One region of the Micromonospora sp. NPDC049275 genome, then DNA from elsewhere that is predicted to be linked to it. Evidence: riboswitches for the same ligand, from Rfam matches in the RefSeq annotation. Region 1 holds a riboswitch; each other region holds the start of a gene.
The links. Region 1 has a riboswitch for cobalamin ahead of cobN (cobaltochelatase subunit CobN). Riboswitches for the same ligand answer to the same signal wherever they lie in the genome.
Positions count from the first base shown of each region.

Region 1 (9,766 bases):
CGCTTCGGGTCGCGCAGGCGCTCCACCCGCAGCAGATCCGCGGCGGCGAGCAGCCCCTCGGCCAGCGGCGTACGCCCGCCGGTCGGCAGCTCGGCCAGCCGGGCCGACGCGGCCAGCACCGACGAGGTCGCCGGCAGCAGCGTCCGCGCGCCGGCGCCCCGGAAGGCGATCACCGCGACCTTGTCCCGCCGCTGGTAGGCGTCGGTGAGCAGGGCGAGGACCGCGTCCTTGACGGCGGTCATCCGCTGCCGGGCGCCCATCGAGCCACTGGCGTCCACCACGAACAGCACGAGGTTGCCCTCGCGTCCCTCGCGGACGGCCTCCCGCACGTCGTCCGGGCGCAGTCGCAGCGGTCCGGCCAGCCGTCCCCGCGACGCCTGGTGCGGCGCGGCGGCGCGGATCGTGGCCGGCAGGTGCAACGCGGCGACCCGCCCGGCCGGCACCCGGGCGCCTGTGGTGCGCCCCCGACCGGTGCGGGCCCGCGAACGCCGGCCGGGCACGCCGTCACCGACGCCGGGCGCGGTGAGCAGCCGGGCCCGCAACCCACCGCGGGGTACGGCCGCCGGCTGGGACTCCCCGCCGCGGGTCGGGTCGTCGTCACCGGTCGCCGATTCCCGGCCCCCGCGCGGGCGCGAGTTCTGACCGTCGTCGCCCCGCTCACCCGCCTGGGGCCGCGACCAGCCGTCGTCGTCGCCCTGCTGGAGCTGCGGCCAGCCATCGTCATCGCCTCGGTCGCCCGGCTGGCGCTGCGGCCACCCGTCGGGGCCGTCGGTGCGCCAGTCCGGGCCGCTGCCGTCGCGCGCCGCCGAGTGCCCGGCCGACCCGGGTGCACCCTGCTCGGCTCCGTCGCCGCTGCCGTCGCTGCCGTCGCTCTGGGGGCCGCCGCCACTCGGGCCGCCGCCGTTCGGGCCGCCGCCGTTCGGGCCGCCGCCACTCGGGCCGCCACCGCCGGCCGGGCCACCGCCCTGAGTGCCATCGCCGGCCGGGCCGCCGCCCTGGGGGCCCCCGTCGTCCGGGCCACGGTCCTGGGGGCCGTCGTCGTCCGGGTCGTCGGGGTGCGCGTCCTGGGCACGTTGCAACGCCTCGTCGAGGCGCTTTTCGTCCAGGCCCGGGGTGTCGAACGGGTCGCGGCGTCGGCGGTGCGGCAGGGCGAGGCGGGCGGCGACCCGGACGTCGTCGATGGTGACCCGGTCCCGGCCCAGCCAGGCGGCGTGGGCGAGAGCGGTCCGGGCGGTGACGATGTCGGCGCGCATGCCGTCCACGTCGAACGCCGCGCACACCTCGGCGATCTGGCGCAGGGCGGCGTCGGGCAGGCGTACCCCGGGAAGCCGGTCGCGGGCGGCGGCCACCTGGGCGGCGATCTCCGCGTCGGCATCGGCCCAACGGGCGGCGAAACCGACCGGGTCCGCGTCGGCGGCGAGCCGGCGGCGCACCACCTCGACCCGGACGGCCGGGTCCCGGCTGGCGCCGACCTCGACGGTGAGCCCGAACCGGTCGAGCAACTGCGGACGCAGCTCCCCCTCCTCCGGGTTCATGGTGCCGACCAGCAGGAACCGGGCGGCGTGGCTGACCGAGACGCCCTCGCGCTCGACGTGGCTGCGGCCCATCGCCGCCGCGTCGAGCAGCAGGTCGACGAGGTGGTCGTGCAGCAGGTTGACCTCGTCGACGTAGAGCACCCCGCGGTGGGCGGCGGCGAGCAGACCCGGCTCGAACGCGCGTACGCCCTCGCCGAGGGCCTTCTCCAGGTCGAGCGAGCCGACGACCCGGTCCTCGGCGGCGCCCACCGGCAGCTCGACGAGGCGGGCCGGGCGGGTCTCGGCGGCGGCGTCGGCCGGATGGGGGCCGTCCGGGCAGCCCGGGTCCGGCTCGGCCGGGTCGCAGCCGAAGCGGCAGCCGGCGACCCGGCGTACCGGGGGCAGCAGCGCGGCGAGCGCCCGCACGGCCGTGGACTTGGCGGTCCCCTTCTCGCCCCGCACGAGGACTCCACCGATCGCCGGGGACACCGCGTTGAGCAGCAGCGCCAACCGCATCTCGGCCATGCCGAGCACCGCGCTGAACGGATAGGTCGTGGTCGCGGTGACGGTCTCGCTCATGCCCGGTCCTCCAGGTCGCCCTCGCTGGCCAGGTACGTGTCGCGCAGCCGGTCCAGGGTGGCCGGCTCCGGTTTGGCCCACAGCCCCCGGTCGGCGGCCTCCAACAGCCGCTCGGTGATGCCCCGCAACGCCCACGGGTTGGACTGCTCCAGGAACTCCCGGGTCGTGTCGTCGAACAGGTACGCGGCGGCCAGGTGCTCGTACATCCAGTCGTCCACCACCCCGGCGGTGGCGTCGTAGCCGAACAGGTAGTCCACGGTGGCCGCCAACTCGAACGCGCCCTTGTAGCCGTGCCGGCGCATCGCGGCGATCCACTTCGGGTTTACCACCCGGGCCCGGAACACCCGCCGGGTCTCCTCACCCAGCGTGCGGGTCCGCACGTCGTGCGGCATGGCCGAGTCACCCACGTACGCCTGCGGCGACGTGCCCGTGAGGTGGCGGACCATCGCCACCATCCCACCGTGGTACTGGAAGTAGTCGTCGGAGTCGACGATGTCGTGCTCGCGGGTGTCCTGGTTCTTCACGGCCACCGCGATGCGGGCGAAGGAGCGCTCCATGTCGGCGCGTGCCTCCCTCCCGTCCAGGCCCCGGCCGTACGCGTAACCGCCCCATACCGCGTACACCTCGGCCAGGTCGGCGTCGCTGCGCCACGTCCGGGCGTCGATAAGCGGCAGCAGGCCCGCGCCGTACGCCCCGGGCTTGGAGCCGAAGATCCGGGCGGTGGCCCGCCGCTCGTCGCCGTGCTCGGCGACGTCGGCGGCGACGTGCGCCCGCAGGTAGTTGTCCTCGTCCGGCTCGTCCAGCGCGGCGACGCGCCGGACGGCGTCGTCGAGCAGCGCCACCACGTGCGGGAACGCGTCACGGAAGAAGCCGGAGATCCGCACTGTCACGTCGACGCGCGGGCGGCCCAGCTCTGCGGTCGGCACCACCTCGACGCCGGTTACCCGCCGGGACCGCTCGTCCCAGACCGGGCGGCAGCCCAGCAGCGCGAGCACCTCGGCGATGTCGTCGCCCTGGGTCCGCATGGCGCTGGTGCCCCACACGGTCAACCCCACCGAGCGGGGGTACGTGCCGGTGTCGGCGAGGTGCCGGGCCAGCAGCGAGTCCGCGAGGGCCACACCGACGTCCCACGCGTTGCGACTCGGGATGGCCTTCGGGTCGACGGAGTAGAAGTTGCGGCCGGTGGGCAGCACGTTTACCAGGCCCCGGGTGGGTGAGCCGGACGGGCCGGGCGGCACGAACCGGCCGTCGAGCGCGCCGAGGGTGTTGGTCAGCTCGTCGGTGGTGCGCGCCAGCCGGGGCACCAGTTCGGTGGCGGCGAAGTGCAGCACGGCGGCGACGTCCGGGACCTGCTGCCCGGTCACCTCCACGACCACCGCGTCGACGGCCTCGGCGTCCCAGTCCAGGGTCTCCATTCCGGTGACCAGCCGTCGCGCGAGGGCCTCGATCAGGTCGATCGCGTCGGCGGCGGTGCCGGCCGGCCCGTCCACCACGTCGGTAAGCGCGACCGGCAGGGCGATCCGCTGACCGGGCGACGCGAGCAGCTCCTGCTCGTCGAGGCCGTACGCGACGGCGAGCGCCTGCCGGAGGCCGGGCAGGGCGTGGGCGCCGCCCCAGATCTGCGGGGCGCGCAGCACCGCGAGGACCAGGTTGACCCGCGGCTCGCCGGTCGGCGCGTCGGCGAGGATGTGCAGCCCGTCGCGGATCTGCACGTCCTTGACCTCGCACAGGTACCCGTCGAGGTGCAGCACGAAGTCGTCGAAGTCGTCGGCGTCGGGCATCGCCTCGGCGTGCAGGTCGTGGTGCAGCTCGGCGGCGCGGACGAGGTCCCAGATCTGCGCCCGCACGGTGGGCACCTTGGCCGGGTCGAGGGCCTGCACTGTCGCGTACTCGTCGAGCAGTTGCTCCAGTTTGGCCAGGTCGCCGTAGGTCTCGGCGCGGGCCATCGGCGGTACCAGGTGGTCGATGACCACGGCGTGCGCGCGGCGCTTGGCCTGGGTGCCCTCGCCGGGGTCGTTGACGATGAACGGGTAGACGAGCGGCAGGTCGGCGAGGACCGCGTCGGGCGCGCAGTCGGCGGCCAGGCCGAGCCCCTTGCCGGGCAGCCACTCCAGGGTGCCGTGTTTGCCCAGGTGCACCACGGCGTCCGCGCCGAACCCACCGTCCGCGACCGGCGCGGCCAGCCAGCGGTACGCGGCCAGGTAGTGGTGGCTCGGCGGCAGGTCCGGGTCGTGGTAGATGGCGATCGGGTTCTCCCCGAAGCCGCGGGGCGGCTGGATCAGCAGCACCACGTTGCCGAAGCGCAGCCCGGCGAGCACCATGTCGCCGCCCTCGGTGTACAGCTCGCCGGGCGGCTCACCCCAGTGCTCCCGCATCCGCTCGCGCAGCTCGGCCGGGACCTGGTCGAACCACCGCCGGTACGTCTGCCCCGGTATCCGGGCCTCGGCGGCGGCCAACTGCTCCGGGGTGAGCCACTCCACGTCGTGACCACCGGCGGCGATCAGCGCGTGGATCAGCGCGTCGCCGTCCTCGGGTGGCGGCGCGTCACCCAGGTCGTAACCCGCCTCGGCGAGCGCGGCGAACAGCCGGACCGCCGAGACCGGGGTGTCAAGCCCGACGGCGTTGCCCACCCGGGAGTGCTTGGTGGGGTACGAGCTGAGGACGACGGCGACCCGCTTGTCGGCGTTGGGCACGTACCGCAGCCGGGCGTGGCGCACCGCGATGCCGGCCACCCGGGCGGCCCGCTCGGCGTCGGCGGCGTACACCGAGAGACCGTCGGCGTCGATCCGCTTGAACGAGAACGGCACGGTGACGATCCGGCCGTCGAACTCGGGGATCGCCACCTGCATGGCCGCGTCCAACGGGGACAGCCCGGCGTCGCTGCCGGCCCACTGCTCGCGGGTGCTGGTGAGGCAGAGCGCCTGGATGACGGGCACGTCCAGGGCGGCTAGCGCGCCGACGTCCCAGGCGTCCTCGTCGCCGCCCCCGGAGGCGTCCGCGGCGACCGCGCCGCCGGCCGCGAGCACGGTGACCAGCAGCGCGTCACAGCGGGCGAACAGCCCGAGTGGGCCGGCGCCGGTGGTCAGGCCGCGCAGCGAGCCACAGAAGATCGGCAGCGGGTTGCCCCCGGCCTCCCGCACGGCGTCGGCCAGCACGTCGACGAACGCGGTGTTGCCGGCGAGGGCGTGCGCCCGGTAGAAGATGATCCCCACGGTGGGCCGGTCCGGGTCGGTCGGGTGCTCGCCGTGCACCCCGTACGCCGGGGTGGGCGCGGGCGGGGCGAACCCCTCGCCGGTGAGCAGCACCGTGTCGCCGAGGAACCGGGCCAGGTGCCCGAGGTTGTCCGGCCCACCCTCCACCAGGTACGCCAGCGCCTGGGTGACCACCCCGGACGGCACCGTGGAGACGGCCATCAGCTCCGCGTCGGGCACCGCCTCGCCGCCGAGCACGACAGTCGGCACGCCGGTGGCGAGCACCGCGGCGAGGCCGTCCGGCCACGCCTGCCGACCCCCGAGCAGGCGTACGACGGCGAGGTCGACCCCGTCGAGCAGGGCGGGCACCTCGTCGGCGGCGACCCGTGCGGGGTTGGCGAGCCGGTAGTCGGCGTCACTGGCGCGGGCGGCCAGCAGGTCGGTGTCGGCGGTGGAGAGCAGCAGAACGCGCACGGCAGGCTCCGGACGGTAACGTCGGCACGCTCGCGGGAGCGGCCTGGCGACGGATGGGCGCAGGGTTCAGCGGAGGCCGCGATCGGGCCCGCTCACCGGCGTACGGCCGGGGACGACGGGCGGCGCGGTCCGGAACTCAGCAGTGAACGGAGTCGATGCCGATCGCGGCGACGACACGGCCGCGGTGCGGGGAACGGCACGCGCCGTCGATGATGGAGACGCCAAGCGTCATCGGGTCCTCCTCGGGTGTCCACGCCCTGGGGTACGTCCCGACGGCCGAAGTATCCTGGCTTCCGGATCGACGCTCTCCCCCGGCCTTCCAACCGCAGACACACGGCCGTGACTCGCGAGGGGGGATCGCTCCCCGGTGACAGTGGCGGGACCGCGTCGGATTCGCACCGACTTCCTTCACTGCCGTCAGGCCGCGAATGCTGCCACACCGCAGCGCCGCCGGTCAACGCCACCCGGCTCCCGCCTCAACGGCCACCGTCGATCGAGAGATGCCGATTGCGTGGGTTCGAAAACACGCTCGGACGGCGCCTTCGGGTCGATGTCCGCGCCCTTTGCTCTGCTTCAACCAACGCAACACAGAGACGCCGGCACTGTTGCCTCCGCTGAAGCAGAGCGAAGGAGACAAGCGGGCACTGGTCGCCTGGCGGGAGGGCGGATCGCCACCGGTCCACCTAGGATCGAGGGACGTCCGATCCAGCGGCCACTATCGATCCGGGAGGTCGAGCGCCATCGTCGCCCCGCAGTTTCGTCACCTCGCCGGCCGGGTCTGGCTGTGCCCCGGCGACCCCGACCCGGACGCGGTCCAGGCCGGTGTCGCGGTGGTCGCCGACGAGCGCGGCAGTGTGATGATCGACGCGGGGCAGAGCCCCGCCCACGCCGCCGAGATCCGCGCCGCGCTGGCCGCCGCCGGGCTGCCGGAGCCGCGCTGGCTCGTCTACACCCACCATCACTGGGACCACGTGTGGGGTGCCTGCGCCTGGCCCGGGGTCGAGATCATCGGGCACGCTTCGGGCGTACCGCTGCTCGGCGCGGAGGCCGCCCGGCCGTGGAGTCACCGCTACCTGCGCGAGCAGGTGCGGGCCGATCCACGCCTCGGCCCGAGCTTCCGGGCCCGGGCGCTCGCCATGGACTCGTGGGACGGGTTCGCCGTTCTGCCGCCCGCCCGGACGTTCACCGACACCGACGAGCTGCCGGTCGGGGTGCGGTTGCGCCACGTCGGCGGCGGGCACGCGCCGGACTCGATCGTGGTGTCGGTGCCCGACTCGGGCGTCCTGCTGCTGGGCGACTGCTTCTACCCGCCACCGGCACATCTGCGCCGGCCCGAGGACGGCCTCGACCTGGCGCTGATCCGCCGGCTGCTCGACGACGACCACGGCTGGTACGTCTCCAGCCACGCCGAGCCCATGACGCTGCAGCAGGCTCGGTCGTACGTCCAAACCGACTGATCCCGCCCCGAAGCCACGTCATCGGGACCCCGACGCGCCCCGCCCGAGGCTCAGCGGGCGTGACGCTCCGGGTGCGCCCGGTTCCAGGTGCGCATGCGCTCCGGGTAGCCGGTGCGGGCCGCCTCGTACAGCGGAACCGCGTGCTTGCGGGCGATGGCGCCCGCGGCGCGGGGTGTGCCGGTGCGGCGGCGGATCCATTCGCCGTCGTGGGCGATCGCCACCACCGTGGTGTCGGTCGCGGTGGTCTCCGGTTCCAGGTAGAACTCCACTCCCCGACGGCTGGCGACGAACGCCTCCAGCGCGGCGAGGTCGTCCCGGGTGGCCTCGCGGTCCAGCTTCGTCGGGGTCGCCTCGGCGCCCCGTGACCGCCTGTTGAACCAGCTCATGCCCAGCCCCTCTCCTCGGACGCCTCTCCAGTTCAGCACCGATTCCTGGCAATGGGCTGCACGCCGGGTGGGAGAAATCTGACTCGTCGGGCCACAGGGACACCGGGCCGTAGGGACAGCGGGCCGCAGGGACACTCGGCGCACGGGAGGGGCGACACACCTCCCGCCATATCCAACATATACCGCATGGGGGGACTTGCGGCAAGGCCCCAGGTGTACCGCAGAATTGCCCGTCCAAGGCCAGGACCTGCGGAAACGGGAGCCAGTACATGCACAAGTCGTCGGCGGCGGACGCCGTGTTCGACCTTCCCGACAACCTCGCCGCCAAGGCCGATCCGGCGCTGATCGCCCGTGACGAGCAGCACTTCGCCGTCATCGCGGCGAGCCTGGAGCAGTCGATCGCGGACCTGTCCGACCGCCTCGACGCCGAGCGCCGGGCACCCGCCGGCAAGGGGCGCCAGGCGGTCGCCCGCGACGAGGAGGTCCGCCGGTTGACCGGTCGTCTGCGGGCCCTACGTCGCTTCGGTCTGGACCTGTGCCTCGGACGCATCGTCAGCGCCGACGATCCGGAGCCCGTCTACATCGGGCGCTTCGGCCTCACCGACGGGGGCGGTCGTCGGCTGCTGCTCGACTGGCGGTCCCCGGCCGCCGAGCCGTTCTTCGGGGCTACCCACGCCAACCCGATGGGTCTGGCCAGCCGCCGCCGGTACCGCTGGACGCTCGGCCGGATCCGCGACTACTGGGACGAGGTGTTCACCCCGGACGGGTTCGAGGGGCACGCGGCGCTCGACGACCAGTCCGCGTTCATCGCCAGCCTCGGCGGCAACCGGTCGGCCCGGATGCGCGACGTGCTCGGCACCATCCAGGCCGACCAGGACGCCATCATCCGGGCCGGATCGCGAGGCGCCCTCGTCGTCGACGGTGGTCCGGGCACCGGCAAGACAGTCGTGGCCCTGCACCGCACCGCGTACCTGCTCTATTCCGACCCGCGCCTCGGCCAGCGCCGCGGCGGGGTGCTGTTCGTCGGGCCGCACCAGCCCTACCTGGCGTACGTCGCCGACGTCCTGCCCAGCCTCGGCGAGGAGGACGTGCAGACCTGCACCCTGCGCGACCTCGTCCCGGAGGGTGCCACGGCGACCGTGGAGACCGACCCGGAGGTGGCCCGCCTGAAGTCCTCCGCCGACCTGGTGCGGGCGATCGAAGCGGCCGTGCGGTTCTACGAGGAGCCGCCGACCACGGCGACGACGGTCACGGCCGGCGACACCGAACTGCGGCTGAGCGCTGACGACTGGGCTCAGGCGTTCGAGGCGCCCGGACCCGGCACCCCGCACAACGAGGCGCGGGACGAGATCTGGGAGGAGTTGCTGGCGATCCTGCTCGGGAAGTACGACGGCGACGAGTCGGACGACCTGGTACGCCTGTCGCTGCTGCGCAACCGCGACCTGCGTACGGCGTTCCACAACGCCTGGCCGCTGCTCGACGCGACGGAGATCGTCGCGGACCTGTGGTCGGTGCCCGCCTATCTGCGCCGGTGCGCCCCCTGGCTCGGCCCCGACGACATCCGCCGGCTGCGGCGCGCGGACGCCCGCGCCTGGACGGTGTCCGACCTGCCCCTGCTCGACGCGGCACGGCAGCGGCTCGGCGACCCGGAGTCGTCCCGGCGTGCCCGCCGCCACGAGGCCACGATCGCCGCCGAACGCGCGCGCATGGCCACCGTCGTCGACGAGCTGATCGAGGCGCACGCCTACGACGACGGTGAGGGCGTGCTGTCGAGCCTGCGTCAACTGGATCTGCAGGACGCGCTCGTCGACGAGGCAGTCCTGTCCCGCGCCGACCCGGATCTGCTGGCCGGCCCGTTCGCGCACATCGTCGTGGACGAGGCGCAGGAGCTGACCGACGCGCAGTGGCAGATGCTGCTGTCGCGTTGCCCGTCGCGCAGTTTCACCATCGTCGGGGACCGCGCCCAGGCCCGGCACGGGTTCACGGAGTCGTGGCAGGAACGGCTGAGGCGCATCGGGCTCGACCGGGTCACCATGACCTCGTTGAGCATCAACTACCGGACGCCCCAGGAGGTCATGGCGCAGGCCGAGCCGGTCATCCGGGCCGTCCTCCCGGACGCGAACGTGCCGACGTCGATCCGCGCCAACGGCATCCCGGTGGCCCAC
Region 1 covers NZ_JBICSN010000002.1:405,623-415,388, reverse strand. The annotation lists gene ACGFIE_RS07305 (VWA domain-containing protein) at 1-2,093, opposite strand, end outside; gene cobN (cobaltochelatase subunit CobN) at 2,090-5,758, opposite strand; cobalamin riboswitch at 6,038-6,167, opposite strand; gene ACGFIE_RS07295 (MBL fold metallo-hydrolase) at 6,364-7,215, shown strand; gene ACGFIE_RS07290 (hypothetical protein) at 7,266-7,601, opposite strand; gene helR (RNA polymerase recycling motor ATPase HelR) at 7,871-9,766, shown strand, end outside.

Region 2 (9,766 bases), on a different contig from region 1:
TGCCGGACCTGGAACGGCCGCGGATCGACAGGTTCACCACGGGTCAGAAGCTGTTCACCGGCATGAAGGGCTCGTACGGCGGCATGCTGATGTTCGGCCTCGCGACGACCCTGGCCGGAATGCCGATGATCAACCCGGTCTCGGTCGGCATCGGCGCGCTCTTCGGCGGCAAGAGCATCCGCGACGAGGGCAAGCAGTTGCTGCGCCGCCGGCAGGCGACAGTCAAGACGGCCATCCAGCGGCATGTGGACGAGTTCTTCGTCCGGATGGTCCGGGACTGCCGCGACGCCGCCCGCCAGGTGCAGCGGATGCTGCGCGACCACTTCACGGCGCTGACCGAGGAGTTGCAGGAGGCCATCGTGCAGTCGTTTCGCAGCGCGAAGCAGGAGGCGGACACCGATGTCGCCCTGCGCGAGCAGCGGCAGCGGGAGATCCGGCTGAAGATGACCCGCCTGGCCGCGCTCTACGAGCAGTCCCAGCAGTTGACCGCCACCCGCGCCACCCCGGTACTGCTGGAGCCGGGGGCATGACGGTCGGGGTGCGACTGGACGAGGCGGCGTGGGGGCTGCTGCACCGGGCCATGGACCTCTACCAGCACGACGCGCGGGCGGTTGGGCGGTTGCGGCACCAGGTGGCGCGGCTGGAGCAGCCGCTGCGGATCGCGGTTGCCGGCCCGTGGCGTGCCGGCAAGTCGACGGTGCTGAACGCGTTGATGGGGGAGGAGGTCGCGCCGGTCGAGGGCGCGGACGGCGTCTTCACCTGGTACGAGGACGGCCCTTCGCCGCACGCCACCGCCTACCCGGTCGGCCAGCCGCCGCAGGAGCTGACGGTGGTCAAGTCGGCGACCGGGATGCGGGTGGATCTGGGCTGGCGGATCGGGGAGGTGCGCGACATCGTGGTGCGGTGGCCGACGCGGGCGCTGCGGCAGGTGACGCTCATCGACACCCCGGCGCTCGCCGCGGTCGACGAGCAGGGCCACGCGCCGGTGCTGGATCGCGTCCTGCGGGACTCCGACGCGGTGCTGTTCCTGACCCGCGACGGCCGCGACAGTGACCTGCGGGTGTTGGAGTCCGCTCGGGACAGTGTCGTCGGGCAGGCCGCCCCGGTGAACGTGATCATGGTGTTGTCCCGGGCGGACGAGGTGGGCGGCGGCCGGATCGACGGGCTGCTCACCGCGCGCCAGCTGGCCCGCCGGCACCACCGTGATCCCCGGGTGGGCGCGCTGGCCGTGAACGTGGTGGCGTGCAGCGGGGCGATCGGTCTCGCGGGCCGGATGCTGAGCGAATCCGACTTCGCCGCGCTCGCGACGCTGGCCGGGGCGTCCCGCGTCGAGTTGGAGGCCCACCTGCTCTCCGCCGACCGCTTCGTCCGTGGCGAGCTTCCGGTGCACCTGGATTCGGAGGTGCGCGCCGCTCTGCTGGACCGGTTCGGACTCTTCGGGATCCGGCTCGCGACGACCCTGGTCCGCAGCGGGTTCGACACCCGGGTGACCCTGTCGGCCGAGCTGATCCGACGCAGTGGGCTCACCGAGCTGCGGGAGTCGATGACCCGATGTTTCGTCGATCGTCGCGACACACTCAAGGCACGCTCGGCGCTGGCGGCCGTGGAGGCCCTGGTGCGGGCCGAGCCGGTACGCGGCGCCGACGAGTTGGTCGGTGCGATCGAGCAGATCCTGGCGGGCGCACACGAGTTCCGGGAGCTGCGCCTGCTGGTGGCGCTGCGCAACGCCCGCCTCGGTTTCGACGCCGAGTTGGCCGCCGAGGCGCAGCGCCTGGTCGGTGGTGACGGGGTGGGTCTGGCCGCGCGGCTCGGCGTCGAGCACGAGGCGACCGTGCAGCGGCTCTGGGAGGTCGCCGCCGACGCGCAGTGGCGGTGGCGGGACCGGGCCGAGGATCCGCTGCTCCCGCTGGCTCAGCGCCGGGGCGCGGAGGTGGTCGTCCGCAGTTGCGAGGGGATGCTGGCCGAGTTGGCCGCGGGCGGTCGCTGAGCGTCGTACGCCCGGGGCGTCCACATATCGCTCGCGGGCTCATCCGCTCGTCGGCCCGTCCGGCCAGGTCCGTCGGGCAGGTCTGTCCGCCAGGTTCTTCCGTGCGGGCGCCGGTGCCCCACGTCTGGGGCAGCTCTACAGGGGCCACTTCCGGCCCCCCTCGTCACCGGTTCGGCGGTGTCGCCGTCGCAGGTTGCGGTGGCGCGCTCAGCCGGAGCTGCCACCGTCGGCCGTGGTCGGTGAGCCGGACGATCGCCAACGGCTCCACGTCCAGCTGCCGGTACGTCGCCAACGGCAGGCCCAGGGCGTGCACGACCGCCACCCGGATCACGAGCGGGTGGGTGACGGCCGTGACCCGTCGGCCGACGCCGCGCTGTTCGTCGAGCCACCGGCCGACGCGCTCGCGCAGGTCGGCCACGGATTCGCCCCCGTGCGGCGCGGCGTCCGGGGTGGACATCCACTCGTGCAGGGCGTCGGGTTGCGCGGCGGCGATTTCTTCCAGTGACCGGCCGGTCCAGTCGCCGTAGTCGCAGTCGACAAGCGCCGTCTCGACGGCGGGCGCGAGGCCGAGGGCGTACGCGGTCTGGACGGCCGCCGCCGCGGGGCTGGACAGGCAGGCGTCGGTGTCGCTCGACGACGCCCGCCGGACCAGCCCGGACAGGGCGAGGGCTGCGCGCCGGCCACCCTCGTCCAGTCCGTCGTCCCCGCCGAAGCGGGCTCGCCGCAGGGCGGCGGTGTGACCGTGGGCGACCAGCCGCAGGCTGGTGGCGCTCACCCGGCCGGTTGTGCGTCGGCGACCGCGCGCTGCCGGTGCATCAGGGCTGCGAAGAGCAGGCCGATCCCGGTCCACAGCACCACCTGGGTGCCGAGGGAGGCGAGCCGGAAGCTCCACAGCAGCGTGGCGGGGAAGTCACCCGGGACCTCCTGGAACGACGGCAGCACCACGTAGGCAACGCCGGTGACCAGCAGGAAACCGCCGACCGCCGCGCTGGCGCGCAGCCACACGGGCGCCTGTGCGCCGACCGACCGGTAGCCCAGCGAACCGGACCAGACCGCCACCAGCCCGAGGACCACCAGCAGCAGGTAGGTGACCGTGCGCTGGTTGATGGTGGCCGGGTCGCCGACGGCCGGGGGATTCGGCGGGTACTTGAGGAACGGCACGATCACCGCGCCGAGCAGCGCGCCGCCGGCCAGGAGCAGCCCGGACCGTCCGTCGTCAGGGGTCCGTCGCCGCCGGGTCAGCAGGACGTACGCCGTGGCCAGCAGGCCACCCATCGCGGCGCCGAACAGTGCGGTGGCCAGGAACAGCCCGCCGCGCTGGCCGTTCCTGCTGACCAGGGCGTCCTCGTCGTGCTGGTGCCCACCGGTGGCGGGTTCGGCGTGTGTCGCCGCCTCCTCGATGGCGATGGCCGCCTCGACGTGGGGTTCGCCGACGACGTAGGCGAACGTTCCGGCGAGCAGACCGGCCACCAGGCCGGCGAGCAGCCCGCGCAGGAGAACCGTGACGAACGTGGGTGCGGTGCCGGTCAGTGGCACGGGACACCGAGCAGGTGCCGGCCGTCGTGCATCAGCTCGTGCAGGTACATCCCGCTGCGCGAGACCGCGCCCTGGTCGAAGGCGACGAGATAGGCCAGCAGGGTGAGCACGGCGACGGTGGCCAGGACCGTCCACAGGAGACGGGTCGGGACAGCGGGGTGCACCAGCGGCTGGCTGGACGTGGAACTGGACATGTGTGCACGAACCTCCTCGGGGATGACGCGTCCCCATCGCAAGGCTGCGGACGACCGAGCGTCCTGGCTCGCGGCTCCCCAGGCCGGGGACCGCTCACAGTGGCGCGACCGCGCCGGATTCTCACCGGCTTCCCTCGCGTCGCCGCAGATGTGGGTCGACCGTATCGGTGCCGGTTCTCCTCGGTCAAGCCGGCGACGAAGTCCGATCACGACGCTGCCCCACGGCCGCCCACCCGAGGGCGTCGACCGGATCGACGACGGCCGTCGCGGGCGGCCGCGACACGCCCGGCCCCGACATGTGGGGTGTGACAAACCCTGTCGCCCCTATATATGGTGTCGACCGCAGCTGGTTCGGCCACTCACCCCAGGGTGGCCGAGGCAAGAGGGAACCCGGTGAAATTCCGGGACTGCCCCGCAGCGGTGAGTGGGAACGACAGCCGTCATCAGCACTGGGCCGCCATCTGGCCTGGGAAGCGACGGCCAGTAGGAGACCGGGTGACCCCGGTCGTGCCCGCGAGTCCGAAGACCTGCCAGCGCGCCGCGTACCCGCATCCGGGTGGGCGGTGGTCCGAGGCCGCGTGGGACGGCCGACGCCTTTCGGATCCACGCCGCCGTCGGCGTGGCGTCCGTCGGTGTCGGTCGCCTCGCGCCGAGGGCCATCAGGTCCTCAAACTCGCGAGGAGTGAGTGGTGACAGTTACCGAGGTGACCCCGGCCGACGGCGACACGGCCCTGGGGCGTATGCCGACGCAGGTCCGCAAACGCGACGGCGGCAGCGAGCCGGTGGACGTGCGCAAGCTCGTCGCCACGGTCGAGCGTTGGGCCGACGACCTGCCCGACGTCGACCCGCTGCGGGTGGCGACCCGCACGATCAGCGGCCTGTACGACGGCGCGACGACGGCCGAGCTGGACCGGCTGACCATCCAGACCGCTGCCGAGATGATCGGTACGGAGCCGCAGTACTCGCGCCTCGCCGCCCGGCTGCTGGCCAGCCACGTCGAGCGGGAGGTACGCCGGCAGGGCGTCACCTCGTTCAGCGCGGCGATCCGGGCCGGCCACGCCGAGGGCCTGATCGGAGACGAGACCGCCGCGTTCGTCGCCGCGCACGCCGGCACGTTCGACGACGCCGTCGACGCCGACGGCGACCGTCGCTTCGAGTACTTCGGCCTGCGCACGGTCTACGACCGGTACCTGCTGCGTCACCCCACCAGCCGGCTGGTGCTGGAGACCCCGCAGTACTGGCTGCTGCGGGTGGCCTGCGGCCTGTCCCGTACGCCGGACGAGGCGGTGGACTTCTACCGGCTCATGTCCAGCCTGGCCTACCTGCCCAGCTCACCGACGCTGTTCAACTCCGGTACCCGGCACACCCAGATGTCCTCGTGCTACCTCGTCGACTCGCCGCGCGACGAGCTGGACTCGATCTACGCGCGCTACGCCCAGGTCGCCAACCTGTCCAAGTTCGCCGGTGGCATCGGCATCGCGTACTCCCGGGTCCGGTCCCGGGGTGCGCTGATCCGCGGCACCAACGGCCAGTCCAACGGGATCGTGCCGTGGCTGCGCACCCTTGACGCGAGCGTCGCGGCGGTCAACCAGGGCGGTCGACGCAAGGGCGCGGCCTGCGTCTACCTGGAGCCGTGGCATCCGGACATCGAGGAGTTCCTCCAGCTGCGGGACAACACCGGCGAGGACGCGAGGCGTACCCACAACCTGAACCTGGCCAACTGGATCCCGGACGAGTTCATGCGCCGGGTCGAGGCCGACGAGGTGTGGTCGCTGTTCGACCCGGACGAGGTGCCCGAGCTGCCCGACCTGTGGGGGGAACGGTTCGACGCCGCGTACCGGGCGGCCGAGGCGCAGGGCCGCTTCGTGCGGCAGGTGCCGGCGCGCGAGCTGTACGGGAAGATGATGCGGACCCTGGCCCAGACCGGCAACGGTTGGATGACCTTCAAGGACGCGGCCAACCGGCTGTGCAACCAGACGGCCGAGCCCGGCAACGTGGTGCACCTGTCCAACCTGTGCACCGAGATCGTCGAGGTGTCCAGCGACGCCGAGACCGCGGTGTGCAACCTCGGCTCGGTGAACGTGGCCGCCCACCTGACCGAGAGCGGCATCGACTGGGAACGGCTGCGTGCCACGGTCCGGACGGCTGTGACGTTCCTCGACCGGGTCATCGACATCAACTACTACCCGACCCCGCAGGCCGCGGCGAGCAACCCCCGCTGGCGGCCGGTCGGGCTCGGGCTGATGGGCCTGCAGGACGTGTTCTTCGCGCTGCGGCTGCCGTTCGACTCGCCGGCCGCGCGGGAGCTGTCCACGCGGATCAGCGAGGAGCTGTACCTGACCGCGCTGGAGACCTCCGCCGACCTGGCGCGCGAATTCGGGGCGCATCCCGCGTTCGCGCAGACCCGGGCCGCGCGGGGCCAGCTCCAGCCCGACCTGTGGGGCGTCGAGGGTACGCAGACCGCGCGCTGGGCCGCGCTGCGCCAGCGGGTCGGGGCGTACGGGCTGCGCAACTCGCTGCTGGTGGCGGTCGCGCCGACCGCGACCATCGCCTCGATCGCCGGCTGTTACGAGTGCGTCGAGCCGCAGGTGTCCAACCTGTTCAAGCGCGAGACCCTGTCCGGGGAGTTCCTCCAGGTCAACACGGCCCTGGTCGGCGAGCTGAAGGCGCGTGGCCTGTGGACCGAGCGGATCCGTTCGGCGATCCGGCGCGCGGAGGGGTCGGTGCAGGCCGTGACGGAGCTGCCGGCCGACGTGCGGGAGCTGTTCCGCACCGCGTGGGAGCTGCCGCAGCGGTCGCTCATCGACCTGGCGGCCGCCCGCGCGCCGTTCATCGACCAGTCCCAGTCGCTGAACCTGTTCCTGGCCTCGCCCACCATCGGCAAGCTCTCCTCGATGTACCTGTACGCCTGGAAGACCGGGCTGAAGACCACCTACTACCTGCGCTCACGCCCCGCCACGCGGATCCAGCAGGCAACCGTCAGCGCGGTCGCACCCGTCACCGTCGACGCCGAGGCGCTGGCCTGCTCGCTGGAGAACCCCGAGTCGTGCGAGGCGTGCCAGTGACCGTTCCCGACACCACCACCGACACGAGGACCACGCACATGCTGCTCGACCCCGGGATGGATCTCACTCTCCGCCCGATGCGCTACCCGCACTTCTTCGACCGGTTCCGCGCCGCGATCCGCAACACCTGGACGGTCGAGGAGGTCGATCTGCACGCCGACCTCGCCGACCTGGACCGGCTGTCGCCGGCCGAGCGGCACCTGGTCAGCCGCCTCGTGGCGTTCTTCGCCACCGGCGACACGATCGTCGCCAACAACCTGGTGCTCAACCTCTACCAGCACGTCAACAGCCCGGAGGGTCGCCTCTACCTGTCCCGGCAGCTGTTCGAGGAGGCCGTGCACGTCCAGTTCTACCTCAACCTGCTCGACACGTACGTGCCCGACGAGACCGAGCGGTTCGCCGCCTTCGCCGCGATCGAGAACATCCCCTCGATCCGCCGCAAGGCCGAGTTCTGCTTCCGCTGGATCGACTCGCTCGGGGAGTTGCGGGAGCTGCGGTCCCGCGAGGACCGGCGCGCGTTCCTGCTCAACCTCATCTGCTTCGCCGCCTGCATCGAGGGATTGTTCTTCTACGGCGCGTTCGCGTACGTGTACTTCCTGCGCTCCCGTGGCCTGCTGCACGGCCTGGCCTCCGGCACCAACTGGGTCTTCCGCGACGAGTCGATGCACATGGCGTTCGCGTTCGACGTGGTGGACACGGTGCGCGCCGAGGAGCCCGACCTGTTCGATGACGATCTCGCCGACCAGGTCCGCCAGATGCTCATCGAAGCGGTCGAGTGTGAGGTCCAGTTCGCCGAGGACCTGGTGGGTCAGGGCGTGCCCGGTCTCACTCTCGCGGACATGCGGGAGTACCTCCAGCACGTCGCCGACCGCCGTCTCGCCCAGCTCGGCATCGCCGGGCACTACGGGTCGGCCAACCCGTTCGCCTTCATGGAGTTGCAGGACGTGCAGGAGCTGTCCAACTTCTTCGAGCGGCGGGTGTCGGCGTACCAGGTGGGTGTGACCGGTTCGGTGGCCTTCGACGACGACTTCTAGGACCCCCACCCCACCCCCTCCCCACCCCGTCGACCAGGAAGTTGTTGCTCCCTATCGGCGTGTCAGGGGCACCAACTGCATGATCAACGTCGGCGGCGGGCGAGGTGGGGGTGGGGCGGGGGTGTTCTTGGGGGTGGGTGACTGTCAGGCGGGGGAGCAGGTCGGGGTGATGGTCGGAGGCGTGCTGGTGGCGCTCGTGCTCAGGTAGCCCGCGGTGGTCGACGTGCCCGGCGCGAGCTGCCCGTTGTAGGCGGCGTTCGCGACTGTCACCTGGCTGCCCGTCTGGGTGAGGGCGCCGTTCCAGACCTGCGACACCGTCTGGCCGCTGGGGAGGGTGAAGGTGACCCGCCATCCGCTCAGCGAGGAGGCCCCGGAGTTGGTGACCGTCAGCCGCCCCTCGAATCCGCCCTGCCAGGTGTTGACCACGGTGTTGGTCACCGCGCAGGACTGCCCGGCCGGGACCGTCGGCGTCGGGGTGGGAGTGGACGTCGGGGTCGTCGTCGGAGTGGGCGTCGGGGTCGGGGTGGGCGACGACGTCGCGGTGGGGGTCGGGGTGGGCGTCGTGGTGCCGCCGGCCTGGAACTGCCACCAGTTGAGGTTGAACAGGTTGCCGCTGCCGCCGGTGAAGCGCAGGTAGAGATCCTGGGTACCGGTCGCGCCGCTGACCGGGCAGGAGACGGTCTGCCAGGTCTGCCACCCGCCGGTGCCCGGCACCGCGCAGCTGCCCACCCGGGTGCCGGTGGGGCTACCGAGGCGCAGTTCGATCGTGCCACCGGACGTGGCCGAGGCGACCCGGGCCGAGAAGGACGTCGCGCCCGTACCGAATCCCACGCCCTTGACCTTGATGTAGTCCCCGTTCTCGATCCACCCGACGTTCATCCCGCCCTCGCTGGCCGGCTCGGTCTCGATGCCGGAGCCCCAGGCGATGGTCTCGGCCTCCTGCCGCCCGTACGGGTTCAGGGTGCCGATCTGGGGCGCGCCCGTCGTGGTCATGGTGATCGTCGGGATGGTGCCGTTGGTGTTGTAGGTGAACTTCTCCACTGCCACCGAGCGGGTGTACCCGCTGCCGCCGGGCAACGCTCCGTTGTGGTAGAAGAAGTACGAGCCGCCGTTGAAGTCGATGACCCCGGGGTGGTTGGTGAAGCTGGCCCCCTGGCGGGGCATGATCGTCCCTCGGTAGGTCCAGGGTCCGGTCGGGCCGGTCGCCGTCGAGTAACCGATGAACTCGGAGCAGCACTCCGCCGCGAACACGTTGTAGTAGATGCCGTTGCGCTTGTAGACCCACGGACCTTCCTCGTAGAGGGTCGGCCGGCTCGCGTTCCCCGTCCGGGTGCCGAACCCGGCGGTGGTGAGTGGGATCTTTGTGGCGCTGCCGCTGTAGGAGATCATGTCCGCGTTCAGCCGGACGTACCACAGGTTCGGGTTGCCCCAGTACAGGTATGCCTGGCCGTCGTCGTCGATGAAGACGGTGGGGTCGATCTCGCCGTTGCCCACCAGCGGACGGCCGATGGCGTCCCGGAACGGCCCGGTGGGGCTGTCGGCGACCGCGACGCCGATGGCCATCGAGTTGGTCGCCCGGGCGGTCACCGGCACGTACCAGTAGAACTTGCCGTTGCGGGCGATGACCTGGCCGGCCCACGCGTTGGCGCTCGCCCAGCTGAAGGTGTTGAGGCTCAGGGGTGAGCCGTGGTCGGTCCAGTTGACCATGTCGGCCGACGACCACACCCGCCAGTCCTTCATGGTGAAGTACGTGGAGCCGTCCTCGTCGTGGCCTGTGTAGAGGTAGACCCGCCCGTCGTGCACCAGGGGAGCCGGGTCGGCGGTGTAGATGTGCTGGACGATGGGGTTGTCCGCGTGGGCGGCCGTGGCCGGAGTGAGCGTCGCGATGAGCAGCAGGCTCACGAGCCACGCGGCGCCGCGTCGGAGCCGGTTCCTCGTGAGCGGTGGCGG
Region 2 covers NZ_JBICSN010000009.1:84,150-93,915, forward strand. The annotation lists gene ACGFIE_RS24390 (dynamin family protein) at 1-530, shown strand, start outside; gene ACGFIE_RS24395 (GTP-binding protein) at 527-1,987, shown strand; gene ACGFIE_RS24400 (histidine phosphatase family protein) at 2,151-2,762, opposite strand; gene ACGFIE_RS24405 (CbtA family protein) at 2,759-3,523, opposite strand; gene ACGFIE_RS24410 (CbtB domain-containing protein) at 3,514-3,717, opposite strand; cobalamin riboswitch at 3,776-3,850, opposite strand; cobalamin riboswitch at 4,048-4,267, shown strand; gene ACGFIE_RS24415 (ribonucleoside-diphosphate reductase subunit alpha) at 4,458-6,782, shown strand; gene ACGFIE_RS24420 (ribonucleotide-diphosphate reductase subunit beta) at 6,821-7,816, shown strand; gene ACGFIE_RS24425 (family 43 glycosylhydrolase) at 7,961-9,766, opposite strand, start outside.
Region 2: another riboswitch for cobalamin. It lies ahead of ACGFIE_RS24415 (ribonucleoside-diphosphate reductase subunit alpha); the one in region 1 lies ahead of cobN (cobaltochelatase subunit CobN).

Region 3 (9,766 bases), on a different contig from region 1:
GGTGGACGTACCGCCGGCCGAGTCGCTGCGTCACGACGGCGGCCTGGATGTGCGTACCGTGGCGGATCTGACCGTCGCGACGGTGGCCGAGGTGCGCGCGGCGCTGGCGCACGACGGTTCGGTCGGCGTGATCGCCACGGACGACGCCGTCGACGGGCTGCGCGCGGCGCTGGCCGCCGCGGGCGTCGCCACCGCGACCGCCGACGACGTCGCCGCCGCGGAGCGGGTCACAGTGGTGCCGGCGACGCTGGTGAAGGGCCTGGAGTACGACCATGTGGTGGTGGTCGAGCCGGCCGCTATCGTCGCGGCCGAGCCGCGCGGGCTGCACCGGCTGTACGTGGTGCTCACCCGCGCGGTGTCCCGCCTCTCCGTGCTGCACCGCGAACCGCTGCCCGCGCCACTGCTGCCCGCTCCACTGCTGCCCGCGCCGCCGCAGACGCCGTCGCAGGCCGCGCCACTGGAGTCGGCGCCGCTGTAGACCACACTGCCAGCGCTGCCACAAGCTGCGCTGGTCGCAGGCTGCGCTGGTCGCAGGCTGCGCTGGCACAGGCTGCGCTGGTCGCAGGCTGCGCTGGCACAGGCTGCGCTGGCACAGGCTGCGCTGGTCGCAGGCTGCGCTGGCACAGGCTGCGGCCTGTTCGCCGGTGCTCGGGGTGTCCGGCGGGTCAGCGGGCGGTGAGTGCGGCGGCGATCTCGCGCAGCGGCGTGCCGGGCTCGGCGATCGGCACCGTGAACGCCAGCCACGAGCCGTCGCTGAACTCGATCCGGAGCCGCTTCGGGTTGAGGCGGTACCAACCCACGCGGGCGTCGGCCACCGCGGGCCGGGGCACCGACCAGACGATCCGGGTTTCGGCCGCTGCCCGCTCGTCGTCGGCCCTGCTCGACCAGAGTTTCACCGGCCCGGACGCGCAGACGAGCAGCCGCCGGTCGGTGACCGCGAGGATGGTGTCCTCCAGTGCGGTCACCGGAGGCACCGGCCGCCGGGCGTGCCGCAGCGTGGAGGCGGCCGAGCCGGGGGCGCCCCGGCCGGCGACCCCGAAGATCACGCGGTCGACTATCCGGTCGCCCCTGGGGAAGGAGAGCAGCGGCACGAGCAGGTTGAGCAGCACCCCGCAGACGATCCCGGCAGCGCGGGACGAGGCCGGGCGGTCGGCAGCCGGCGGGTCGGCCGGCCGGTCGACAGCCGGCGGGTCGGCCGGAGGGATGCCCTGGGCGATCTCCGCCTTCGCGACGGCGAGCACCTGTTCGTCCGGCTCGACGAGGGTGGTCAGCCACGCCGGGTAACTGATGTTTGCCATCGGCTCAGTTGCCGGCCGTGCGCTCGCCGGAGGGTGCGGCGCTCGACGGCTGGGCCTCCAGCGCACTGCTCGGGCTCGACACCGGCCCTCCTCTGTGTCCTGTGCGACGGGTCAGCCGCTGACGGTTCTCACCGTAGGCATTGCGCGCCGCTGTCGGGTAACCGCCACCCGAGCGGGGCACATGACTTCTACTTTGCGCCGTAAAGTTGTTTGCGTGGAACAGGACGATGATCGACCCCCCGCCGACGCCGCGACGGCGCTCCGGCTGATCCGTGACCAGCAGGCCGCCACCGCTTCCCGGTTGGAGCCCGATGCCCGGCTGCTCTACTGGCCGTGGGGGATGGCCTGGCTGGTCGGCTTCGGGCTGTTCTTCCTGCGCTTCTCCCCGGACGGTCGGGTGCTGGTGCGACTGCCCGACTGGCTGCCCCTGACCGTCCTCTTCGTCCTGCTGGCGGCCGCTTCGGTGGTCCAGGCGATCGCCGGCGCGCGGGCGTACGGCCAGGTGACCGGAGACTCGGCCCGGCGCGGCCGCTGGTACGGGTTCGCCTGGGCCCTGGGCTCGGTGAGCGTGTACGTGGGGGTCGGCCGGGTGTCGGATCACCTGCCGCACGATCTGGCGGCCCTGCTCTGGTCGGCCACCGCCGTCGGGTTGACAGGCGCGCTGCAGATGGCCGGCGGCGCGATCTGGCTGGACCGGAACCTGTTCCGGCTGGGCGTCTGGATCAGCGTGATCAACGTGGTGGGTGCGATCGCCGGGCCGGGCTGGCACGCGCTTGTCGTCGCGGTGGCCGGCAGCGGCGGGATCCTGGTCGCCGGAACGATGTCCCGACTGCGACAGCGACACCGGCCATGACCGACCTCGATCCGGTCATCCACGCCCAGGCGCGACTGCGGGTGGTCGCCGCGCTCTCCGCGCTCGCCGACGGGGACCGGATCACCTTCCCGCGCCTCCAGGAACTGCTCGCGATGACCGCCGGCAACCTCTCCGTCCACCTTCGCAAGCTCGAGGACGCGGGGTACGTCGAGATCAGCAAGACCCACCGCGGACGCACCCCGACCACTCTGATCCGCCTCAGCCGGCGGGGTCGGCTGGCGTTCGAGGAGTACACCGAAGCCATCCGCGCACTGCTCGATCCCGCCCAGCTCGGCCCCACCCCGTCGAAGGAGCAGTCATGATCCTCGCCCGCGCCGACCAGGCCAGCCGCCGGTACGGCGATGTCCTCGCGCTCGACCGCGTCGACCTGGAGGTCCGGGCCGGCGAACTGGTCGGCCTGCTCGGCCCCAACGGCGCCGGCAAGAGCACCCTGATGAACCTGCTGGTCGGCCTGCGTCGGCCCAGCTCGGGCCGGGTCGAACTGTTCGGTGGCGATCCCCGCGATCCGGCGTCCCGCCGGCAGATCGGCGTCACCCCCCAGGAGACCAGCCTGCCGGGCACGCTACGCGTGGGCGAGGTCGTCGACTTCGTCTCCGCGCACTACACCGACCCGGTGCCCCGGGGCGAACTGCTCGACCGCTTCGGCCTCGGCGACCTCGCCCGGCGGCAGACCGGCGGGCTGTCCGGCGGCCAGCGTCGCCGGCTGGCCGTGGCGCTGGCCTTCGCCGGCCGACCCCGGCTCGTGCTGCTCGACGAGCCGACCACCGGCCTGGACGTCGCCGCCCGGCACACCCTGTGGGACGCGATCCGCGCGTTTCACGACGACGGCGGCACGGTCCTCCTGAGCAGTCACTACCTGGAGGAGGTGGAGGCGCTGGCCCACCGCGTGGTGGTGATCGGGCAGGGCCGGGTGCTCGCCGACGACACAGTCGAGGCCATCCGCGGCATCGTCGGCGTACGACGGGTCAGCCTGGTCGCCGACGAGCTGCCCGATCTGCCCGGTGTCGTCCGCGCCGAACGCGTCGACGGGCGACTGCACCTGCTCACCACCGACGCCGACGAGCTGATCCGCGCGCTTGTCAACTCCCGAGCGGCCTTCACCGACCTGGAGGTGCGGCCCACCTCGCTGGAGGAGGCGTTCCTCGCCATCACCAGCGGCGACCGGCCGAGCACCGGAGAGCGGGTCGGCAGCGTGGCCCCGGCCAGCGCACCCAGCCAGACCGGTGCCGGAGACCCGACCGCCGCCGACGACCAGCCCACCGCCGCTGCCGGCGGTCGACCCACCACCCTCTGAGGAGGCGTACCGTGCAGCTCGCCCTGGTCCACGCCCGCTACCAGCTACTGGAGATCATCCGGATCCCGGTGGCAGTCGTCGGCAGCGCCTTCTTCCCCGCCGCCGCCATGATCTTCTTCGTGGTGCCGTTCATCGGCGACGACGCGGTCGGCGCCACCTTCGCCACCGCTTCGATGATCACCTTCTCGGTGATGAGCGCCAACATCTTCCAGTACGGCGCCGGTGTCGCCGAGGATCGCGACCAGCCGTGGAGCCCGTACACGCGGACTCTGCCGGCCGGGCCCACGCCTCGCTTCGCGGGCCGGGTGCTGGCCGGCCTCGCGCTGACGTACCTCTCGCTGATCCCGGTCGTGGTGATCGGCGCGACGCTGACCCCGGCCCGGGTCACTCCGCTGGCGTTCCTGCTGACCGCCGCCACGGTGGCCGTCATCTCGGTGCCGTTCACGCTGATGGGGCTGGCCATCGGCTACTCGCTGCCCAGCAAGGCGGCGATCGTGGTGGCGCAGATCGTCTTCCTGCCGCTCGCATTCGGTGGCGGGCTGCTCTCCGCCCCGGGAGACGCGCCCGGGTTCATCGAGACCATCGCACCGTTCCTGCCCACCCGGGGCGCGGCCGAGCTGATGTGGTCGGCGGTCGGCGACTACCGGGTCGAGCCGCTGGCGCTGATCATGCTCGGCGTCTGGGTCGTGCTTCTCGCCTCGCTCGCGGCCTGGGCGTACCGACGGGACGAGGGTCGCCGGTTCAGCTGACGATTCGTCCGTTTCCGCCCCGTACGACGGCGGGACGGTGCCAGGATTCCGGCAGGGGGGCCGCCCGTGGCCGCCGGCCGAGAGGGGTCTGACGTGAGCACCGTCCCGCCGGGTACGCCGTGCTGGGCCGACCTGGCCACCCCGGACCTGACCGCCGCGCGGCGCTTCTACCCCGAGCTGTTCGGCTGGACCGGACGGGTGACACCGGAACCCGAGGCGGGCGGTTACACGGTCTTCCTGCTCGACGGCCGACCGGTGGCCGGTGTCGGCCCGCCGGCGATACCCGACCAGGTGCCGATCTGGTCGACGTACGTCGCCACCGACGACGCGGAACTCGTCGCCGGCCGGGTCGAGCGGGCCGGCGGGCAGGTGGTGGTGCCGCCGTTCGAGGTCTTCGACAGGGGCCGGATGGCGGTGTTCGCCGACCCGGCGGGCGCCACGTTCAGCGTCTGGCAGCCACTGGCGATGCCCGGCGCCGAGGCGTTCAACGTGCCCGGAGCCATGAGCTGGAACGAACTGGTCACCCCCGACCCGGAAGGGGCGAAGGTCTTCTACGAGCTGGTGTTCGGGTGGCAGCCGGACGAACAGCCGGTCGGCGGCATGACGTACACCGGGTGGCGGCTCGGCGCGCGGGTCGTCGCCGGGATGATGCCGCCGCTCGCCGACGACTTCCCCGCCGATCTCCCGGCGTACTGGACGGTGTACTTCGCGGTCACCGACGCCGACGCCGCCGCCGCTCGCGCCGCCGAACTGGGCGGGACCATCCTGGTGCCACCCCGCGACATCCCGACCGGCCGATTCGCCGCCCTCCGCGACCCCCAGGGCGCCCTCTTCTCGGTCATCGACCTGGGTGACGACCGGAGCTAGGCCGGACGGGGACCACCAGGGGGCCGTTGGTGCCCGGGATCACCCGGACGCTGGCCCGGTAGTGGGTGGCGAGGAGATGTTCGGTGAGCACCTCGTGCGGGGTTCCCGTCGCCACCACCCGACCGTCGGCCAGCAGCACCATCCGGTCCGCGTACTCGCCGGCCAGGGAGAGGTCGTGCATGGTGGCGAGCACCGTCAGGCCGTGCGCGCGGCGCAACTGGTCGACCACCTCCAGGACCTCCTGCTGGTGGCCGATGTCCAACGCGCTTGTCGGCTCGTCGAGCAGCAGCAGCGTCGCGCCCTGGGCGAGCGCGCGGGCGAGGAAGACCCGCTGTCGTTCTCCCCCGGAGAGGGTCGCCAGCTCGCGGCGGTGGAAGCCGGTCAGGTCCAGGCGGTCCAGCACCTCGTGCACGGCGGCGATGTCCGCTGTCGACTCCCGACCCAGCGTCGGGATGTAGGGGGTGCGGCCGAGCAGCACGTAGTCCAGCACCGACATGCCGGGCGGCACCACCGGGGACTGCGTCACAGTCGCCACCACCCGGGCGCGGTCGCGGCGGCGCAGCGCGGCGCTCGGCGTACCGAACAGGGTGATGGCCTGCGGCGCGGGCAGCAGGCCGCCGACGGCGCGCAACAGTGTGGATTTGCCGGCGCCGTTCGGGCCGATCACGGTGACCCACTCGCCGGCCACGACTGTGAGGTCGACGCCGGCGAGGACCGGCGTGCCGTCCAGGCTGACGTGCAACCCCCACACCTCGACGGCCAACGGGCCAGCGCCCGCGGGACGCGCGGCGTTGCCGGCCGGGCTGGTGGCGGACTCGGGGTTCACAGGAGTGCCCGTCGGGCGGTACGCAGCACGAGGACGAAGAACGGGCCGCCGAGCAGGGCGGTGACCACGCCGATGGGCACCTCGGTCGGGGCGGCGGCGGTTCGGGCCACCACGTCGGTCAGGGCCAGGAACGCGGCCCCGAACAGCAGGGAGAGCGGCAGGATCACCCGGTAGCTCGACCCGGCGAGCAGCCGGACGGTGTGCGGCACGATGATGCCGACGAAGCCGATCAGCCCCGTCGCGGAGACCGCCGCGGCGGTGCCCAGCGACGCGGCGGCGATCAGCAGGTAGCGGGAGCGCTGCGGGTGCAGGCCGAGACTCTTCGCCTCGTCGTCGCCGACCGTGAGGACGTCCAGTTCGCGGCGGTGCAGCAGCACCACCACCGTGGTCAGGGCGGCGTACGGCAGCACCAGCAGCACGTCGTGCCAGCCGGCGGTGGCCAGCCGGCCGAGCAGCCAGGAGTAGACCGGCTGGATGCTGTCGGAGTGCCGCTGGAGCAGGTACGTCTGCCCGGCGGAGAGGAACGCGGAGACCGCGACCCCGGCCAGGATCAGCATCGCCGGGGACCTGCTCCGCCCGCCTGCCGCGCCGAGCAGGTAGGTCATCGTCACGGCGAGCAGCGAGCCGGCGAACGCGGCAAGCGGAATGGTCAACGGCAGCCCGGAGATCGCGCCCTGTCGACCGACGCCGCCGAGGGCGATCACCGCGGTGACCGCGAGGCCCGCGCCGGCGGCCACGCCGAGCAGGTACGGGTCGGCCAGCGGATTGCGGAACACGCCCTGGTAGCAGCCGCCGGCCAGGGCGAGCAGACCGCCGACGAGCAGGCCCAGCACGACCCGGGGCAGCCGCAGTTCGGTGACGATGGCGATCTCGCGCTCGGTCAGCCCGCTGTCGAGGTGCACCCCGGGGATCAGGTTGAGCAGCTCGGCGGCGACGCTTCCCGGCGGCAGGCTGACCGGCCCGAGCGACACCCCGGCGAGGAGCGCGACGAGCACCGCGAGGACGCCGGCGACCAACCAGCGCTTGCGCACTCCGGCGGGCCGCGACCGGGCGGGGGGCAACCCCGCGTCCCGACTGCCGGAGGGCAGCCCGCCGGGCCGGTCAGGAGACGGCAATCCAGCGACGGACGGCGGCCCGCCGGGCCGGGACGAGGATGGCGTCCCGGCCGGCGGGTTGGCGGGTGGCGGGGCGGCCATCGGCGGTGTCCCGGTCACCGACGGACGTCGGTCACGCGGGCACCTTGGCGACCGCGTCGATGATCACCCGGAGCAGGTCCACGACACGGGGGCCCCAGCGGGAGGCGATGTCGTCGTCAAGCGTGACCACCTGGTTGTTCTTCACGGCGGTGAGGCCGGACCAGCCGCTGCGGGCCTTGACCGAGTCGGCGTTCTGCTGACAGCACTTGGAGTCGGCCAGGAAGACGAAGTCCGGGTCGGCCTTGACGATGACCTCCTGGGACAGCTGCGGGTAGCCGCCGTTCTTGCCGTCGGCGTCGGCCGGGTCGGCGATGTTGGTCAGGCCGACCAGGCTGTAGATCGAGCCGATGAACGTCTTGCTTGTCGCGCTGTACAGCTCCGGGCCCAGCTCGTGGTAGTAGGTGAGCTTCTCGGTGCGCTGCGGAAGGTCCTTGACCAGCTTGGCGATGTCGTCCTTCATCCGGCTGGCGACGTCGGCGGCCTGGTCGGCGTGCCCGGTCAGCTTGCCCAGGTCGGTGATCTGCGCGTACGAGTCGTCAAGCGTGGTGGCCGCCGGGGTCAGGTACACCGGGATCTTCAGCTTGCCGAGCTGGTCGACGATCTTGTTGGTGTCGTTGGAGAGCACCACCAGGTCGGGGTTCTTGCCGGCGATCGCCTCGGCGTTGGGCTGGAAGCCCGACAGGTCGGTCTTGGGCGCGTCGGCCGGATAGTTGGACTGGTCGTCCACCGCGCTCACCTGCGGGCCCGCGCCGATAGCGAAGAGCATCTCGGTGGCGCTGGGCGAGAGCGACACGATCTTCTCGGGACGCTTGTCGAGGGTGAGCGCGCCGACCGTGACCGGGTAGCTGGCGGCCGCGGTGCCCGTGGCCGGCTTGTCGTCGGTCTTCTCGGCGCAGGCGCCGAGGGCGAGCGCGGCGACCGCGAGGGTCGCGGCGAGGAGCCGAGGGGTACGTCTGGACATGGGGCCTCCTGTCGGTCGAGGAGTGTGGTGCTTCGCCGACAGGACTTCCGTACGCCCGCCCACGAGGCGCCCTTCCTCGAGAGCGCGTTTCGCGACCCGTCCGCAGGCGACCTGGCTCGTCCCCACCGTCGGGCGGGGCATCACAGTTGCGGGACAGCACCGGTTTCGCACCGGCTTCGCTGCGGAGTGGTCGATAAGACGGTAGCGCACCGCCGGGACGTGCCGAATCGATCAAGTGCTGATCAGAACCCGTCGATCGATGCGGTGGACGTAGGGGCGGCATATGTCCCGGATCCGGAGTCTCGGGAGCGGGTGGTGGGGCCCCGCAGGGGCGGAACGGGGCCCCACCCGATCAGGAGGCCGTGATGGTGACGTTGTCCACAGCCGCCTCCACCAGGCTGGCGCCGGAGGCGTCCGCCGCCTCGACGAGGATCCGCACCGACTGGCCGGCGTACGGGGTGAGGTTGAGGTTCGCCACCGCCCAGCTCCCGTTGCGGTTGGCGGCCGCGCCGGCCTGGGTGAGCAGGGCTGTGGTGCCGCCGTTGTGCACCACGCTCACCCGCAGGTAGTCGGCCGACGAGGCGTTCGAGCCGTGCGCCAGGTACCAGGCCAGCGAGAGGGTCAGCGTGCCGGACGACGGCAGGGCCACCGCCGGGGACCGGGCGCTTGTCACGCCCCCGTCGACGTCGTGGTCACCCGCCGCCGAGCCGGCGAGCCGACCGGTGACCAGGTCGTTGGATCCGGCGTACGGGGTGAGCTGCTTCGCGCCGGAGGACGTGGTGGCCTGGGCGGCGCCCCGTTCCCATGCCCCGAGGGTGGCGGTGTCGGTGCCGGCCGGGTTGGTGGTCCAGCCGGTGGCGGTCTCGAAGGTGTCCGACCAGACCGTGGTGCCGCCGCCACCGCCGCAGTACTGCGACTGCTTGCCGATGGCCCGGTACGGGCAGTCGGCGTACTCGCTGAGCAGCAGCACCGCCTCCCGGTTGCGGGTGGTCTGCGCGGTGATCACCTCGTCGGGTGGGTAGAAGCCGCCGCCGCCGGACGAGCCGGGGTACATCTCGAAGGTGTACGCCCAGATGTTGTGGGTCGCCCACATCCAGTCGAGGCTGTCCCCGTCGGTGATGTAGAGGTCGCTGGACTGCTCCGGGGTGTAGTTGTTGGTGGCCGCCATCTGCTGACCGATGGTGGCGAAGGTGTTGTACTGGTCGGCGCTCATTCCGGTGGCGGTGTTCGCGGTGGTGTAGCCGTACGGCCAGAGCACCAGCTGCGAGTACGTGTGGAAGTCGATGTTCGCCTTGATCTGCTGGACGCCTCCGACCACCCGGCCGTTGACGAAGTTGCGCAGCGCCTGGGTCTCCGGCGCGGAGAACGCGGACGGGCCACGGTAGGTCTCCGACGAGGTCGACCCGGAGGAGCCGCCGCAGCAGCCCCAGTTGTAGCCCCAGTTGCGGTTGAGGTCGGTGCCGACGTTTGACGAGCCGCTGTTGGGCTGGCGGTTCTTGCGCCAGGACCGGTACGAGCCGGTGGCGATGTCGTACTCACTGCCGTCCGGGTTGACGGTCGGCACGATCCAGATCTCCCGGCCGTTGACGAGGTTGGTGATCCGGGAGTCGCTGCCGTAGCTGTCGGTGAAGAGGTTGAGCAGGTAGATCGCCATCTCGACGGTCAGGTGCTCGCGGGCGTGCTGCTGGGCGTTGAACAGGA
Region 3 covers NZ_JBICSN010000001.1:598,666-608,431, forward strand. The annotation lists gene ACGFIE_RS02805 (HelD family protein) at 1-478, shown strand, start outside; gene ACGFIE_RS02810 (hypothetical protein) at 666-1,298, opposite strand; gene ACGFIE_RS02815 (transporter) at 1,513-2,151, shown strand; gene ACGFIE_RS02820 (winged helix-turn-helix domain-containing protein) at 2,148-2,474, shown strand; gene ACGFIE_RS02825 (ABC transporter ATP-binding protein) at 2,471-3,466, shown strand; gene ACGFIE_RS02830 (ABC transporter permease) at 3,478-4,215, shown strand; gene ACGFIE_RS02835 (VOC family protein) at 4,309-5,082, shown strand; gene ACGFIE_RS02840 (ABC transporter ATP-binding protein) at 5,054-5,845, opposite strand; gene ACGFIE_RS02845 (FecCD family ABC transporter permease) at 5,905-6,969, opposite strand; gene ACGFIE_RS02850 (ABC transporter substrate-binding protein) at 7,136-8,065, opposite strand; cobalamin riboswitch at 8,149-8,294, opposite strand; gene ACGFIE_RS02855 (M14 family metallopeptidase) at 8,418-9,766, opposite strand, start outside.
Region 3: another riboswitch for cobalamin. It lies ahead of ACGFIE_RS02850 (ABC transporter substrate-binding protein); the one in region 1 lies ahead of cobN (cobaltochelatase subunit CobN).